4 regions of the Mesorhizobium sp. M4A.F.Ca.ET.022.05.2.1 genome follow, and region 1 is predicted to be linked to each of the others. Evidence: predicted binding sites of a transcription regulator. Region 1 holds the regulator's gene; each other region holds the start of a gene.
What was found. Region 1 encodes PhoB, which activates phosphate uptake and scavenging genes when phosphate is short. Its sites were predicted from a motif close to TGTCATNNANCTGTCAT; they were not measured.
Positions count from the first base shown of each region.

Region 2: a site for PhoB is predicted at 2,523-2,539, ahead of phnF (phosphonate metabolism transcriptional regulator PhnF). Genes of this name have one in related genera too.
Region 3: a site for PhoB is predicted at 1,752-1,768, ahead of ppk2 (polyphosphate kinase 2). Genes of this name have one in related genera too.
Region 4: a site for PhoB is predicted at 2,094-2,110, ahead of EN745_RS12140 (acid phosphatase). Genes of this name have one in related genera too.

Region 1 is NZ_RZOJ01000281.1:640-4,436, reverse strand. Features, by position in the region: gene xylF (D-xylose ABC transporter substrate-binding protein) at 1-250, opposite strand, end outside; gene EN745_RS24530 (ROK family protein) at 517-1,761, shown strand; gene phoB (phosphate regulon transcriptional regulator PhoB) at 1,765-2,454, opposite strand; gene phoU (phosphate signaling complex protein PhoU) at 2,474-3,184, opposite strand; gene pstB (phosphate ABC transporter ATP-binding protein PstB) at 3,208-3,797, opposite strand, start outside.
Region 2 is NZ_RZOJ01000095.1:4,189-7,985, forward strand. Features, by position in the region: gene EN745_RS13240 (zinc-binding alcohol dehydrogenase family protein) at 1-900, shown strand, start outside; gene EN745_RS13245 (amidohydrolase family protein) at 905-1,735, shown strand; gene phnF (phosphonate metabolism transcriptional regulator PhnF) at 1,732-2,481, opposite strand; gene phnG (phosphonate C-P lyase system protein PhnG) at 2,621-3,082, shown strand; gene phnH (phosphonate C-P lyase system protein PhnH) at 3,082-3,687, shown strand; gene EN745_RS13265 (carbon-phosphorus lyase complex subunit PhnI) at 3,689-3,797, shown strand, end outside.
Region 3 is NZ_RZOJ01000135.1:7,531-11,327, reverse strand. Features, by position in the region: gene EN745_RS16575 (dihydrofolate reductase family protein) at 1-552, shown strand, start outside; gene ppk2 (polyphosphate kinase 2) at 740-1,660, opposite strand; gene EN745_RS16565 (aldo/keto reductase) at 1,904-2,947, shown strand; gene EN745_RS16560 (glycosyl transferase family 90) at 2,962-3,797, opposite strand, start outside.
Region 4 is NZ_RZOJ01000082.1:13,205-17,001, reverse strand. Features, by position in the region: gene EN745_RS12150 (phytochelatin synthase family protein) at 26-688, opposite strand; partial or broken gene EN745_RS12145 (cytochrome-c peroxidase) at 793-2,002, opposite strand; gene EN745_RS12140 (acid phosphatase) at 2,251-3,783, shown strand.

The sequences.
Region 1 (3,797 bases):
TGGCGCCCTGCGATATCAGGCTTTCGACGTCGGTCAGCTGCTTGCCCGGATTGGACTGCGCGTCGGCGGAAATATACTTGTCGCCGGCCGCCTCGATGGCCTTCTTCATCGCCGCTTCATCGGTCTTCCAGCGTTCTTCCTGGAAGTTCGACCAGGAAACACCGATCACCTTGTCCTTCGCCTCGGCGACCGACGCGAGCGTCAACGACATGGCGACACCCGCCAGCATGGCGGCTGCGAATTTCTTCATGATATCCTCCCTGCGCCATTGCGGCGCGACCCAGACTGGCCCTGAGGCCGGCATAGAGGCTTTTTTTCGAGCCTCGAAAAAATAGTGATCCAACGCCGGAGCGCTGTCAACATTGATTCTGCTGGATTCTGACGCCCCTGCGAATTTTTTTCGAGCTCCGTAATAAATAAATGACAGGCCGGCCCGCTTCTGCCACAATTCATATGGTGTCCGCCGACGGCCCCTTGAGATCAAAAACGGCCGCGACGACCGGGAGGAAATAGGGCATGTCGGTTGGAATCCGCCACGACGATCTGCGCCGACGCAACCGGGCGATGGTGATTTCGGCCGTGCGCCGCGCCGGCCAGCCGTCGCGGACCGAGATCGCCGCCACCACCGGCCTCAGCCATTCGACCATCTCGGCGATCTCGTCCGACCTGATCCAGGAAGGCATCCTGACCGAGAGCAAGGCAAATGAGGCTGTTTCGCTGAAGCGCGGTCGGCCGCAGGTCGGGCTGGCGCTCAATCCGGAAGCCACCGCAGTGATGACGGTGGTCCTGTCGCTGAACTTCCTTTCCGTCGCCGTCATCGACTATGCCGGACAGGTCATTGCCGAAGAGCAGCGCCGCCTCGATACGGCGATCATGCCGCGCGACGAGCTGATCGGCGAATGCGTGGCCATCGTCCGGCGCCGCTTCGAGGATCCCGATCTCGACGTCCGCGGCGTCGCCCGCATCGCCATGGGCATCCAGGGCATCACCGACACCCATGCCCGCGCCATGTTGTGGTCGCCGATCACGCCGCAGACCGACATCGCCTTCGCCGACATACTGGAAGCCGAATTCGGCGTTCCGGCTACCATGGAGAATGACTGCAACATGATGGCGGTGGCCTTGCAGTGGCGTGACCCTGACCGCTACCGCGACGACTTCATCGCCATCCTGCTGTCGCACGGCATCGGCATGGGGCTGGTGCTGAAGGGAGAGCTGTTCACCGGCACCCATTCCTCGGGCGGCGAATTCGGCCATATGATCCACCGGCCGGGCGGCGCGCTCTGCCGCTGCGGGCGGCGCGGCTGCGTCGAGGCCTATGCCGGCAACTACGCCATCTGGCGCAATGCCAAGGAGATGGGCGAGGACGCCGAGCCGGTCGATGTCAGCGACGCCGACATGCGCTCGCTCGCCGCGCGGGCGCGCGCCGGCGACGGTCCGGAGCGCCAAGCCTATCGCAAGGCCGGCGAGGCGCTCGGCTTCGGCCTCGGCAGCCTGTTCGCGCTGATCGATCCCGCACCCGTCGCCATGGTCGGCGTCAGCGCCGCCGCCTTCGACCTGATCGAGCCGGCGCTGCGCGAGGCGATCGCCCAGACCGCCGGCGGCCAGCATTCGAAATCGATCTCGTTCGACACCGAGCCGAACGAACTGCCGCTGATCCGCGAGGGCTGCGCCATGCGCGCGCTGACCTTCGTCGACCAGGAGATTTTCGCACCAGGCGTCCAGGCGAAAGGCAGCGCCGTCGGGAAGAGCGTGGCCTGAGCGTCAATCTTCCCTGATCGCGTAGCCCGCGCCGCGTATGGTGCGGATGACATCCGGCATGCGGCCATTGTTGACCGCCTTGCGCAAGCGCCCGACATGCACGTCCACGGTGCGCTCGTCGATGTAGATCGTCTCGCCCCAGACATTGTCGAGCAGCTGGCTGCGCGAGAACACCCGGCCGGGATGCCGCATCATGAATTCGAGCAGCCGGAATTCGGTCGGGCCGAGCCGGATCTCGCTCTTCTTGCGGTAAACGCGATGCGACTCGCGATCGAGCACGATGTCGCCGACCTTGAGCATGCTGGACAGGACTTCCGGCTTGGCGCGGCGTAGCAGCGCCTTCACCCGCGCCATGAACTCCGGCGTAGAGAACGGCTTGACCAGATAGTCGTCGGCGCCGGTCGAAAGGCCGCGCACCCGGTCGCTTTCCTCGCCGCGCGCCGTCAGCATGATGATCGGCAGCCGCTCGGTCTCCGGCCGCATCCTGAGGCGCCGGCAGAGCTCGATGCCGGAAACCGCCGGCACCATCCAGTCGAGCACCAGCAAATCGGGCACGTTTTCCTGCAGCCGGATCTCGGCCTCGTCGCCGCGTGTGACCACCTCGACCTGGTAGCCTTCCGATTCCAGATTGTAGCGGAGCAGCACCCCCAGCGGCTCCTCGTCCTCCACCACCATGATGCGTGGCGCGATCATCAGCCGGTCACCCTTCTTCTCAGGCCGCCGGCGCCGACATCGCCGTCTCGTCCAGCTTCGGACGATTGGCGGGCAGTTGCTGACCGGTCAGCACGTAGTAGGCGTTCTCGGCAATGTTGGTGACATGGTCGCCGATGCGCTCCAGGTTCTTGGCGCAGAACAGAAGATGCGTGCAAGCGGTGATGTTGCGCGGATCTTCCATCATGTAGGTCAGGAGCTCCCGGAACACCGAGGTGTATTTGACGTCGATGCGTTCGTCGTCGTTGCGGAGCTTGGCAAGCGCCGCGGCATCCGCGGCGGCATATTGCTCGATGACGCCCTGCACCTGGACCAGCACAAGCTGCGCCATGCCGTCGATGGAATGCGAGAGATCACGCGGCGTGACGCTGAGGCCGACGGTACCGACACGCTTGGCGATGTTCTTGGCGAGGTCGCCGATGCGTTCGAGGTCGCCCGCCATACGGATGGAGCCGACCACGGCGCGCAGATCGTTGGCCATCGGCTGCCGCTTGGCGATCAGCGTGATGGCGCGGTCGTCGAGTTCGCGCTGGCGTGCATCCATGATGGCGTCGTCGGAAACAACGCGCTGCGCCAGGGCATTGTCGGAATTGAGCAGCGCGCGCGTCGAGCCGGCGACCATCGAGCGGGCGAGATCGCCCATGTCAGCGATCAGCTTGCTGATCGCTCCCAGATCCTCGTCGAAAGACGCAACCGTATGATGTTCACCCATGATCCTGTCCTCGTGCGTGGAAATCAGCCGAACCGGCCGGTGATGTAGTCCTGGGTGCGTTTGTCGTCGGGGTTGGTGAACATCTTGTCGGTGGCGCCCTCCTCGACCAGGTAGCCGAGATGGAACATCGCCGTGCGCTGCGACACGCGGGCCGCCTGCTGCATCGAGTGGGTGACGATGACGATCGTGTAGTTCTGGCGCAGCTCGTCGATCAGCTCCTCGACACGGGCGGTGGCGATCGGGTCGAGCGCCGAGCAGGGCTCGTCCATCAGGATCACTTCCGGCGACACGGCGATGGCGCGGGCGATGCACAGGCGTTGCTGCTGGCCGCCGGACAGGCCGGTGCCGGGCTCGTGCAGGCGGTCCTTCACCTCGTTCCAGATCGCCGCCTTCTTCAGACTGGATTCGACGATCTGGTCCATGTCGGCCTTGCGCTTGGCCAGCCCATGGATGCGCGGGCCGTAGGCGACATTCTCGTAGATCGACTTCGGGAACGGGTTGGGCTTCTGGAACACCATGCCGACGCGAGCCCTGAGCTCCACGACGTCGATGTTCTTGTCGTAGATATCCTCCTCGTCCAGCGTGATCTTGCCGGTCACGCGCGCCGAGTCGA
Region 2 (3,797 bases), on a different contig from region 1:
ACCGACTACCACATCTTCGAAGGCAAGCACCCGTTCCTCGCCTATCCGCGCGTCATGGGCCACGAGGTCTCCGGCACGGTTGTCGAGACGGGCGAAGGTGTTGCGCTGAGCGCCGGCGAGGCGGTCATCATCAATCCCTATCTCGCTTGCGGCAAATGCATCGCCTGCCGGAAAGGCAAGCCGAATTGCTGTGTCAGGATCGAAGTGCTCGGCGTCCATCGCGACGGCGCCATGTGCGAGGAGATCCTCGTGCCGGCGCAAAATCTTTATCCGGCGAACGGTCTCTCTCTTGCCGATGCCGCCGCCGTCGAATTCCTGGCCATCGGCGCGCATGCGGTGCGCCGCGCGCAGGCCGAGCCTGGCGCCCGCGCGCTGGTCATCGGCGCCGGCCCGATTGGGCTCGGCACCGCCCTGTTTGCCCGCATCGCCGGCCTCGATGTCAGCCTGCTCGATATGAGTAGCGAACGCCTGGGCTTTGCTGAAAACGAACTGGGCTTCGCCACGCTCGATGGCTCGAAGGCACAGGCGACCGATCTGGCGCGCGAAGCGACCAGCGGCGAAGGTTTCGACATGGTCTTCGATGCCACCGGCAACACGCAGTCGGTGCAGTCGGCCTTCGCCCATGTCGCGCATGGCGGCAGCCTCGTGCTCGTCAGTGTCGTCAAGGACGACATCACCTTCTCCGACCCGGAATTCCACAAACGCGAGATGACACTGATCGGCAGCCGCAACGCGCTGAGCGCCGACTTCGACCACGTCGCGGCTTCGATCCGCAATGGTGCCGTGCAGATGGGAAAGCTCGTCACCCATCGCACGACCCTTGCCGGCACGCCTCGCGACCTCGCAAGGTGGGCGCATGAGAAATCAGGCCTGATCAAGGCCGTCATCGAAGTCGGGTAGGACCATGCTGAGGATCGACGCGCACCAGCATTATTGGCAGATCGCGCGCGGCGACTATTTCTGGATGGGGCCGCACGTCGCGCCGATCGTTCGCGACGTCTTCCCGGCCGACCTCGCGCCGCATCTGCAGGCCGCCGGCATCGCCCGCACCGTCGTGGTGCAGGCGGCGGCGACCGTCGCCGAAACCGAATTCATGCTCGACCTCGCCGACAAGGACGACAGCATCGCGGCCGTGGTCGGCTGGGTCGATCTCGAGGCCGACGATGTCGAGGCGACGCTGCGCCGGCTGGCGGCGCGGCCGAAGTTCCGCGGCATAAGGCCAATGCTGCAGGACATCGACGACACCTTTGATATTTTGAAGCCGAAGCAGCTCGCCGCGCTGAAGCTTTTGCCGAAACTCGGCCTGCGTTTCGACGCGCTGGCGCAGCCGCGCCATTTGCCGGTGGTCGCCGCACTCGCCGACCACATGCCTGACCTGCCGATCGTCGTCGACCACGCGGCAAAACCCTTCATCGCCAAGGGCATCCTAGAGCCCTGGGCGAGCGACATGGTGGCGCTGGCGAAGCGGCCGTCGGTGGTCTGCAAATTCTCCGGCCTGGTCACCGAGGCCGGGCCGAACTGGTCGATCGCCGGCCTCAAGCCCTATGCCGACCACCTGCTCGCCTGCTTCGGGCCGGACCGGCTGATGTTCGGCAGCGACTGGCCGGTGTGCGAGCTCGCCGCCACCTACGAGAATTGGCTGGCCGCCGCGAGGGAACTCCTGGCAGGCCTTTCGCCGGTGGAGCAGGACGCCGTCTTCGGCGGCACCGCCGCGCGCTTCTACGGCATCAGCTAGTCATTGGCCGACAGTTTCAGCTCGACCCGCTCCGCCGGAAACCGCGACTCGGAAAACTGGATCGGCTGACCGTCGAGTGTGACGTTGACCGCGACCGTCACCAGCACGATGGCGCCGGGCTGCAGGTCGAGATCGGCAAGATCGGCGGCATCGGCATGGCGCGCCGACAGCACCGTCGATTGCCTGAGATAGTCGTTGATGCCGAAGCGCTTCAGCGATGCGGTGACCGATCCCGTCTCCGCCATGGCGGCATCGATGCCGGCGAAGCGTTTGGCGTCGAACCAGGCGGTGGCGCGCGACACCGGATGGCCATCGGCTTCGCCGCGCGTCTCCAGGCAGAGCAGGGCGGCTCCCCTGGCGAGCTTCAAGGCATCGGCGATGCGCCGGCTGGCCGGCTCAACCGATGAGGCAAGCAGCGCAATATGCCGTTCGCTCGTCTGCCCCTGCAGGCCCGTCGAAAAGCGCGTGCGGGCGCCGATCGGGTAGGAGAGCCGCTTGCGCGACAAAACGAAGGTGCCGCGCCCCTGCTCGGCCCTGAGCACGCCTTCCTGCACCAGCGCCGCGATGGCGCTGCGCACCGTGTGGCGGTTGACGCCATAGCGTTCGGCAAGCGCCATTTCCGGCGGCAGCGCCGCGTTCTCGGCAAAGTCGCCGGCGGCGATTCCCTGCAAAATCTGATCGGCGATCTGCCGCCACAGCGAAACGCCGCTGCGCCGCTCGATGCTGGCTGCCTGCTGCCCACTCATGCCCGCCCCCGGTTCTCTCACCAGCCCAGACTTTTCGCCGGTGTCATCCACCCGTCATGGACTCGCGCTAGCTAATGCGTATAATTTGTATAATTGTCTATATCAATAGACAAATTTGCGCAACCGATGGAGTGCCGCCATGCGAGGACAGGACGCGCGCGAGCAGGCCAGGCGCAAGGCGGCGATGGCGACGCTGGCGCAGTCCGGCGGCGACGAGATCGCCCGGCTCTGGAGCGAGGCCGGCCTGCCCCTGGAAGCCGAGCTACTGCGCGGCCCCGAAACCGGCCTGGTGACGGTGCGCGGCCGCATCGGCGGCGGCGGCGCGCCCTTCAATGTCGGCGAGGCGACGGTCACCCGCGCCACGGTGCGCCTGCCCTCCGGCCAGGTCGGCCATAGCTATGCGCTCGGCCGCGACAGGCAGAAGGCGAAGCTGGCCGCGATCGCCGATGCGCTGTGGCAGGATCCGGCCCATCGCGACGTTGTCGAGACCAGGGTGATCGCGCCGCTGCGCGCTGTGCTCACCGAGGCGCACGAAAAACGCCGTGCCGAGACGGCGGCGACAAAAGTGGATTTCTTCACCATGGTGCGCGGAGAGGACTGATGGAGACGCAATCGATCGAAGGCGGTTTCGCCGATCCGGTCTTCAATGCGCAGACGGTGTTCCGCGCCGTCATGGATGCGATGGCGCGGCCGGGCAGCGTGCAGCCGCTGCCGGCCTTTGCCCGTCCGCCGGCGCCACTGTCAGCGACTTCAGGCGCGGTCGCGCTGGCGCTCTGCGACAACGACACGGCGCTCTGGCTCGATCCGGGCTTGCAAGCCGAGCCATCGGTCAGATCCTGGCTCGGCTTCCACACCGGCGCGCCGCTCGCCAACACGCCGGCCGACGCGCATTTCGCCATTGTGGCCAGGCCGGCCGAGATGATGGCGCTGGATGGCTTTTCGCAAGGCACGCAGGAATATCCCGACCGCTCGACGACGCTGATCCTCATCGTCAGCGATCTCGCCTCGGGCGCTCCCCTGCTGCTCGAAGGCCCGGGCATCGAGAAGATGGCGATGCTCGCGCCGGCCGAGATGCCGCGCCACTTCATCGAGCAGTGGAAGCAGAACAGCCAGCGCTTTCCGCGCGGCGTCGACATCATCCTGGCAGCACCGGACGGGGTCGCCTGCCTGCCGCGCACCACGCGCATCAAGACGATGGAGGCCTGACATGTATGTCGCGGTGAAAGGCGGCGAGGCCGCGATTGCCAATGCGCACCGCCTGCTTGCCGATCGCCGGCGCGGCGACCGCTCAGTGCCGGCATTGCGCCTCGACCAGA
Region 3 (3,797 bases), on a different contig from region 1:
GAGAACCTGCACAAATGGATGATCGGCACCCGCTTTTTTCGCAAGATTGTGATGGGCAAGGACGGCGGTACCACCGGCACGGACGACGCGTTCGCCACGCGCAGCTTCGAGAATGTCGGCGCCTGGATCCTCGGCCGCAACATGTTCGGCCCGATCCGCGGCGAATGGCCGGACGAGACCTGGAAGGGCTGGTGGGGCGACAACCCCCCCTATCACGTGCCGACCTTCGTGCTGACGCATCACAAGCGGGCGCCGATCGCCATGGAAGGCGGCACGACCTTTTACTTCGTCACCGACGGCATCCACTCGGCGCTGGAGCAAGCCAGGGAGGCGGCTGGCGGCAAGGATGTGCGGGTCGGCGGCGGCGTTTCGACCATCCGACAATATCTGCACGAGAAGCTCATAGACGAGATGCACCTAGCGGTATCGCCGGTGCTGCTCGGCAAGGGCGAGCATCTTTTCGCCGGCCTGGACATGCCCGGCCTTGGCTATCGCTGCACCGAGCAGGTGGCAACGCCCCTCGCCACGCATGTGGTGATTGAGCGGGCGTGATTACAGCTCTTTCTCCCCGTTCACGGGGAGAAATGCCCGGCAGGGCAATGAGGGGCCGCGCTGCCGGTTGAAGATTGGCGACAAGCCGCTGACGGCGAACTAAGGCTCAATTGCTGACGTCGGCGCCGCCCCTCATCCGCCCTTCGGGCACCTTCTCCCCGTGAACGGGGAGAAGGAAAAAAGATGCTCAATACTTCTCCGGCACGTAAAGCTCGCGCGGCAGCACCTGGCGCTCGTATTCGGGATTGAAGACGCGCTCGGGCAGCGTGATCTCCTCGTGCGGAACCTCCTCATAGGGAAACTGCTGCAGCAGATGGTCGATGCAGTTCAGCCGGGCGCGCTTCTTGTCGTTGCCCTCGACGATGAACCAGGGCGCCTCGGGGATGTTGGTACGGGCGAAGGTCTCTTCCTTGGCCTTGGTATACTGCTCCCACCGCACGCGCGACTGCAGGTCCATCGGCGACAGCTTCCACTGCTTCATCGGGTCGTGGATGCGCATCAGGAAGCGCATCTGCTGCTCCTCGTCGGTGATCGAGAACCAGTATTTGACCAGCGTTATGCCGGAGCGCACCAGCATGCGTTCGAATTCCGGCACGTCGTGGAAGAATTCCTCCACCTGGTCCGGCCCGGCAAAGCCCATCACCCGCTCGACGCCGGAGCGGTTGTACCAGGAGCGGTCGAACAGCACGATCTCGCCGCCGGCAGGCAGATGCGGCACGTAGCGCTGGAAATACCACTGCGACTTCTCGCGCTCGGTCGGCGCCGGCAGCGCCACGACGCGGCAGATGCGCGGATTGAGCCGCTGGGTGATGCGCTTGATGACGCCGCCCTTGCCGGCCGAGTCGCGGCCTTCGAAGATCACGACGACCTTCTTCTTGTGGTAGGCCACCCAGGACTGCAGCTTGATCAGCTCGGATTGCAGCCGCAGCAGGTCACGGAAATATTGCTGCCGCTCGATCGAAGGCGGATGCGAATCCTTGTAGATCTTGGCGATCTCCAGCGACAGCGCCGGCTCCGATAGCTCCAGTTCGTAGTCCTCGTCGAGCGTGTCGGCGAGTTCGGCTTCCAGCCAGTCCCTGGCTCCGGAATTCGATTTCAGTTCGTTCATCGTGCTGCTCCGCGTGCCAGCCTGCCATGTGTGGTGGGATGACACCCTGCTGCCGCGCGCCATCCTGAGCCGACTTCAATAAAGGCCGGCAATGACGGTTTTATTGCAATACCGTCGCTTGAGATTTGAACGACCGCTCGCCGCGACAGGGCGACAAACCGGTGAACTTGTCCTACAAATATGCGTTCTCATTCGGGCAGCCCGCTCGTGGCGCCTCTCCCAATGCAATCGCGAGGATCTCAAATGGAATACCGCACGCTCGGCCGTTCCGGGCTGAAGGTTTCGACGTTGACGCTCGGCACCATGACCTTCGGCGGCGCCGGCGCCTTCGCGGCGGTCGGCAAGACCGACCTCAATGAAGCTAGCCGGATGATCGATCTCTGCATCGATGCCGGCATCAACCTCATCGACACCGCCAATGTCTATTCGAACGGGATTTCGGAAGAGATCATCGGCGAGGCTCTGGGCGGCAAGCGTAAGGACGACGTGCTGATCGCCTCCAAGGCGCGCATGCGCATCGGCAAGGGTCCCAACGACGAGGGCCTGTCGCGCCATCACCTGATCCGCGAGTGCGAGAAGAGCCTGAAGCGGCTGAAGACCGATGTTATCGACATCTACTTCCTGCACGAATGGGATGGCGTGACGCCGCTGGAGGAGACGATTGCCGCGCTCGACACGCTGGTGAGCCAGGGCAAGATCCGCTATGTCGGCTGCTCGAACTATTCCGGCTGGCAGGTGATGAAGGCGCTCGCCATCAGCGACAGCAGCCACCAGCCGCGTTTCGTCACCCAGCAGATCCACTACACGCTCGAGGCCCGCGAGGCCGAATACGAGCTCTTGCCTATCTCGGTCGACCAGGGGCTCGGCGTGCTGGTGTGGAGCCCGCTCGCCGGCGGATTGCTCAGCGGCAAGTACGACCGCAACAGCCCAACCGCCCGCCAGCTCGGCGGCTGGTCGGAGCCGCCGATCCGCGACCAAGACCGGCTGTGGCGGATCGTCGACGTGCTCGTCGACATCGGCAAGGCCAGGGGCGTATCGGGCGCGCAGGTGGCGCTCGCCTGGCTGCTCGGCCGGCCGGCCGTCTCGTCGCTGGTGATCGGCGCCCGCAGCGAGGCGCAGCTCAAGGACAACATCGCCGCCGCCAGCCTGACTCTGTCCTTCGACGAGCGTGCGCGGCTCGACGCCGTCAGCCGGCCGCCGGTCCTCTACCCCTATTGGCACCAGCAGCTGACGGCCAAGGGCCGCTTCGGACCGGCCGACCTGGTGCTCGACCGCAGCGATATCTGAGGGGCCGCAACGGGTCAGCCGGCGATGAAGCGCCAGACTTCGGGATCCGGTTTGACCTGGCCGCTCAGCACGAAATATTTGTAGAGGACGAGCAGCGAGATCGCCTGTTCGTCCCGCTCGTTGCGGAATTTTCGGCAATAGGCGTTGGCGGCGGCGACGATGCGTTCGGCCTCGGCCGGGTGCCTTTCGAAATGACGCACCTTGTCGGCGAGATCGGAGAAGTCAGGCGCCAGCTGCACATAGTGGACACCGGCCCTGACCTCGCTTTCGGTGAACCAGGTCTCGTAAGTCGGTGGCGGCATCAGGCAGAGCGAGTTCGAGCTCATGATCCATTTGAGGTTGGTCGCGACATCGTTGCCTTCGAGCGAGACAATGTAGCGGTAGCGCCGCTGCTCATCGATGGTGAGATAGGGTTTTTGGTATTCGGCCTTCGCGTCCTTTTTCGGCGTCCCGACATCGCAGATCGGCAAGTGGCGCACCACATCGAGGAACCGCGTGCGGATCGGGTTGTTGAGATCGCCGCGCCAAACCACCAGCGGACGCTTGTCGGCGAAGGGCTGTCGGTCGGCGGGCATCTGGAAGTGGCGGAACTTGTCCAGCTTCATCAGCACCGCATTGCCGTTGCCGTCCATGATCGGCCGGTCCTTGACGATCGCCGGCATCTTGGGAACGTCGATGACATCGCCAAATTCGAGGTCGATGAGCAGCACCGGATCAAAATAGCGGGCAAACTCCTTCAGGTCGTAATAATACATGCTCGGCGAGAACGGCAGCCGGCTGACCGGCACCGCTGCCGGGCTCGGCACAAAGGGCTGCTGCAGCCTGTTATAGAAGTTCACCCGCTCGCGGA
Region 4 (3,797 bases), on a different contig from region 1:
AGGCGCCCGGGCATCGCATCCGTCGTCACTCGATCAGCAGCAAACCGCGCTTCCTGTCGCCATCGGAATCGATCGTGTCCATGGCCGAGAACAGGCGTTCGCGCTCGATCAGCCAGGGCTTGTAGCGCTGGTTGACGTCAAGGACGAAAACCATGTCCTCGGCCTCCATATATCCTCCGATCGGGGAAAAGTGGCCGGCGCCGGCGCCGAAAATCCTCTCCCTCGTAAAGTTGATGATGTAGCGGCGGCCGGGATCGTTGGCGCGCTTCATATGCGCGAGGAACTCCTCGGCAGTCAGGTTCCGAAGCACGGATACTTTCCGCTTGGTCTTGCTTCGAGCGACTTCGGCAACCTCGTCCAGGGTCAGCCCGATGATGCAGAAACCGGTCCAGCACTTTCCCGTTCCCGCAAGCACTTCAGCTTCCGTCGTCTCTTCTTCGCCGATCGAGCGGAACATGTTTGCCACGCTTGCCGGACCGCACCTTGATGCGTTCGATTGCCATTCGACGTCGGCATTGAAAGCAGCGGCCACGGGCAACTTCCAGGCACGGTCGATCAATTCGGGCGCGCGGATAACCGACGACTGGATCTTGTCCGGCGAGACTGCCGACGGACCAGCAATCAGGAATGCGGCGCCGCAGAGCAGGCCGATACCGGCAATTACACCGAATGCAAGACTGCGCCTCATCGCTGTGCCTCGGAGCCATACAGCAGAAGGAGATTGCAGAAGCCGGCACGCAACGTCAATCAGCGCCGAGACGGCACGCATCGCCATCGTCCACGGCCGGAATCTCAATGCGCCGGAGCGCCTCGCTGGTCGGCATCCGTCAGCGTGCCGAGGAAAGCGACAATGTCGTCGATCTCGGCATCGGTCAGCGCCGGCCTGTCGCCCGGCTTCCCGCCGAAGGGCGGGTCCTTGTTGAGGTTCGGCCAGTAAGGCTTTGGCAGGTCGTCATATTTGTCGACCGTGCCGTCGGCATTCTTCGGATACCAGCGGCCGGGATCGCTGTCGCGGCTGCCGTAGAAGGCGACCGCGTCGCGCAGCGTGTGGAAATAGCCATTGTGGAAGAAGCTTTTCCTCAGCGCCACGTTGCGCAGCGTCGGCGTCTTGAACAGCCCGCAATATTCGGCGCGTCCTTTGAAGTCGGTGCGCAGCGGGCCGCACAGGCCGAGATCGATATAGGCGGGATCGGCATTGGCCGGGATCGCCGCATTGCGGGGCACGCCAACGGCGATCAGACCGTAATCGGTGAACTGCGGCGGCTCGCCATTGTTGCTGGGTCGGCTCAGATGACAGCTGGCGCAATTGCCCTTGGCTTCGTCCTCGAACAGAACGCGGCCGCGCAATTCCTGCGCCGAGAGCGTCGCCCTGCCGGCAAGGAAAGCGTCGTAGCGGCTGGAATAGGGGTAGAAATCGGCGCTGCTCTGTTCGAACGCGCCGAGCGCCTCGACCGCGGCGTCGAAGGCGTCGTCCGGCCGTTCGAACACATCGTCGCCGAATGCCGCCTTGAAATCGTGCGCATAGGCGGCCTTGCTCAGGGCGGCGACCACCCCGCTCTCATCCTTGTTGGCCATCTCGAAAGGCGAGAGCAGGGGGATCCTGGCCTGCTGCTGGCCGCGATCGGCGCGGCCGTCCCAGGTCAGCCCGCCGGTCGGGCCGTTGTCGACGCTCTCGTCGCCCTCATCCTCGGAATCGTAGAAGTGCTCGGTGAAGGGGGGTGCCGCCTGCAGGTAGCGCAGCGATGGCACCCGCGCGCAGGCCCGGCCGGTCGACATTAGGCCCGCCCATCTCGACCGGTGTCGCCGAGGCTGGCCCAAAGGCGTGGTCGGGATCGTGGCAGGAGGAGCAGGCCTGCTTGCGCGAGGCCGACAGCGACGGATCGAAGAACATCTTGCGCCCCAGCGCCGTCAGCGCCTCTGCCCGTGCGAAAGCCTCCGCGCGCGACAGCGGGCCGGGATGGGTGCTGCCTGCCGTGTTCGCGGGTCCGGCGAAGCCGAACATCGACGCCGTGGCGATAGCGATCGTCAGGCTTTTCCATCGTCTTGTCGGCATAGGGCGTGGTCCGGTTTGCCCCCGGAACTAGGTACCCAGTGCAACGGATTGATGACCGGTCGCGACGCTCACGCAACCGTGTTCGCGCAGGGCGGAAAATGTCACAAAAGTGACAGAGGCATCGCAGTAGCTGCTTCCGCGCCTGCTTGTTCATCGATTGCCGTCCTCCAGCCATCCCCAGCCACGAGGCATCCCCCATGACTAGGTCCCTGTTCTCGCTTTGCCTGGCCTCCACCGCCCTGGCATCGCTCACCGCCGCTGCCCATGCGGCTCCTCCCGGCTTCGACAAGATCGACACCGTCGTCGTCATCTACGCCGAGAACCGCAGCTTCGATAATCTCTATGGCGGCTTCCCCGGCGCCAATGGCCTGGCCAATGTCTCGGCCGACCAGGCCCGCCAGCTCGACCGCGACGGCAAGCCGCTTGCCGAGCTGCCGCCGGCCTGGGGCGGCCTGACCGGCAAGGGCGTAACCCCTGCGGTGACGGAGGCTCAGACCGCGCATCTCGCCAATGCCAGCTTCGCCATCGACGATCCCAAGGGTTTTAATGAAAACACCGGCGTCATCACCCGCGACCTCTGGCACCGCTTCTACCAGGAGCAGATGCAGATCGACGCCGGCCGGAACGACAAGTTCGTCGCCTGGGCCGATTCCGGCTCGCTCGTCATGGGCCACTATGATGGCTCAACGTTGCCAATGTGGGCGGTGGGAAGGAAATACGTGCTCGCCGACAATTTCTTCCAGGGCGCCTTCGGCGGCTCCTTCCTCAACCACATCATGCTCGCCTGCGCCTGCGCGCCGGTCTATCCGCATGCCGACACCAGCCCGGTCAAAGGCCAGATCGCCGTCGTCGAGCCCGACGGCGTGACGCTCAAGATGGCCGACAATTCGCCAGCCTCGGCTTTGGGCGGTGCGCCGAAATTCGTCAATGACGGCGCCATCACGCCGGATTTCTACGCCGTCAACACCATGCAGCCGCCTTACCAGCCGAGCGCCAACAAGCCGGCCGAGGGCGGTGACAAGGCCTTGGCCGATCCGGCGCAGCCGACCACGCTGCCGCCGCAGCACGAGATCACCATCGGCGACCTGCTGTCGCTGAAGGGCGTCTCCTGGGCCTGGTACTCCGGCGCCTGGCAGGCGGCGCTCGACGGCAAGAACGCCACGCCAGTGCCGAACTTCCAGTTCCACCACCAGCCGTTCAACTATTTCGCGGCCTACGCGCCGGGCACCGCCGCGCGCGCCGAGCACCTGAAGGATGGCGGCCTCGACGGCGTCGAGTTCATCAAGGCGATCGACGACGGCAAGCTGCCTTCAGTGAGCTTCTACAAGCCGCAGGGCAATCTCAACGAGCATGGCGGTTATGCCGACGTCACCAGCGGCGACAAGCATCTGGCCGACATCGTGTCGCATCTGGAGAAGAGCCCGCAATGGCCGCATATGCTGGTCGTCGTCACCTATGACGAGAATGGCGGCTTCTGGGACCATATCGCGCCGCCCAGGGCCGACCGCTGGGGCCCGGGCAACCGCATTCCCGCCTTCATCATCTCGCCCTATGCAAAGCTGGGGACCGTCGACCACACGCAGTACGACACGACCTCGATCCTGCGCTTCATTACCGCGCGCTACGACCTGCCAGTGCTGCCCGGCATCGTCGCCCGCGACAAGGCGCTGCGCAATAACGAGCAGCCGCCGATGGGCGATCTCTCGGCCGCCCTTGATCTGACGAAATAGCGTCCTTCCTCTCC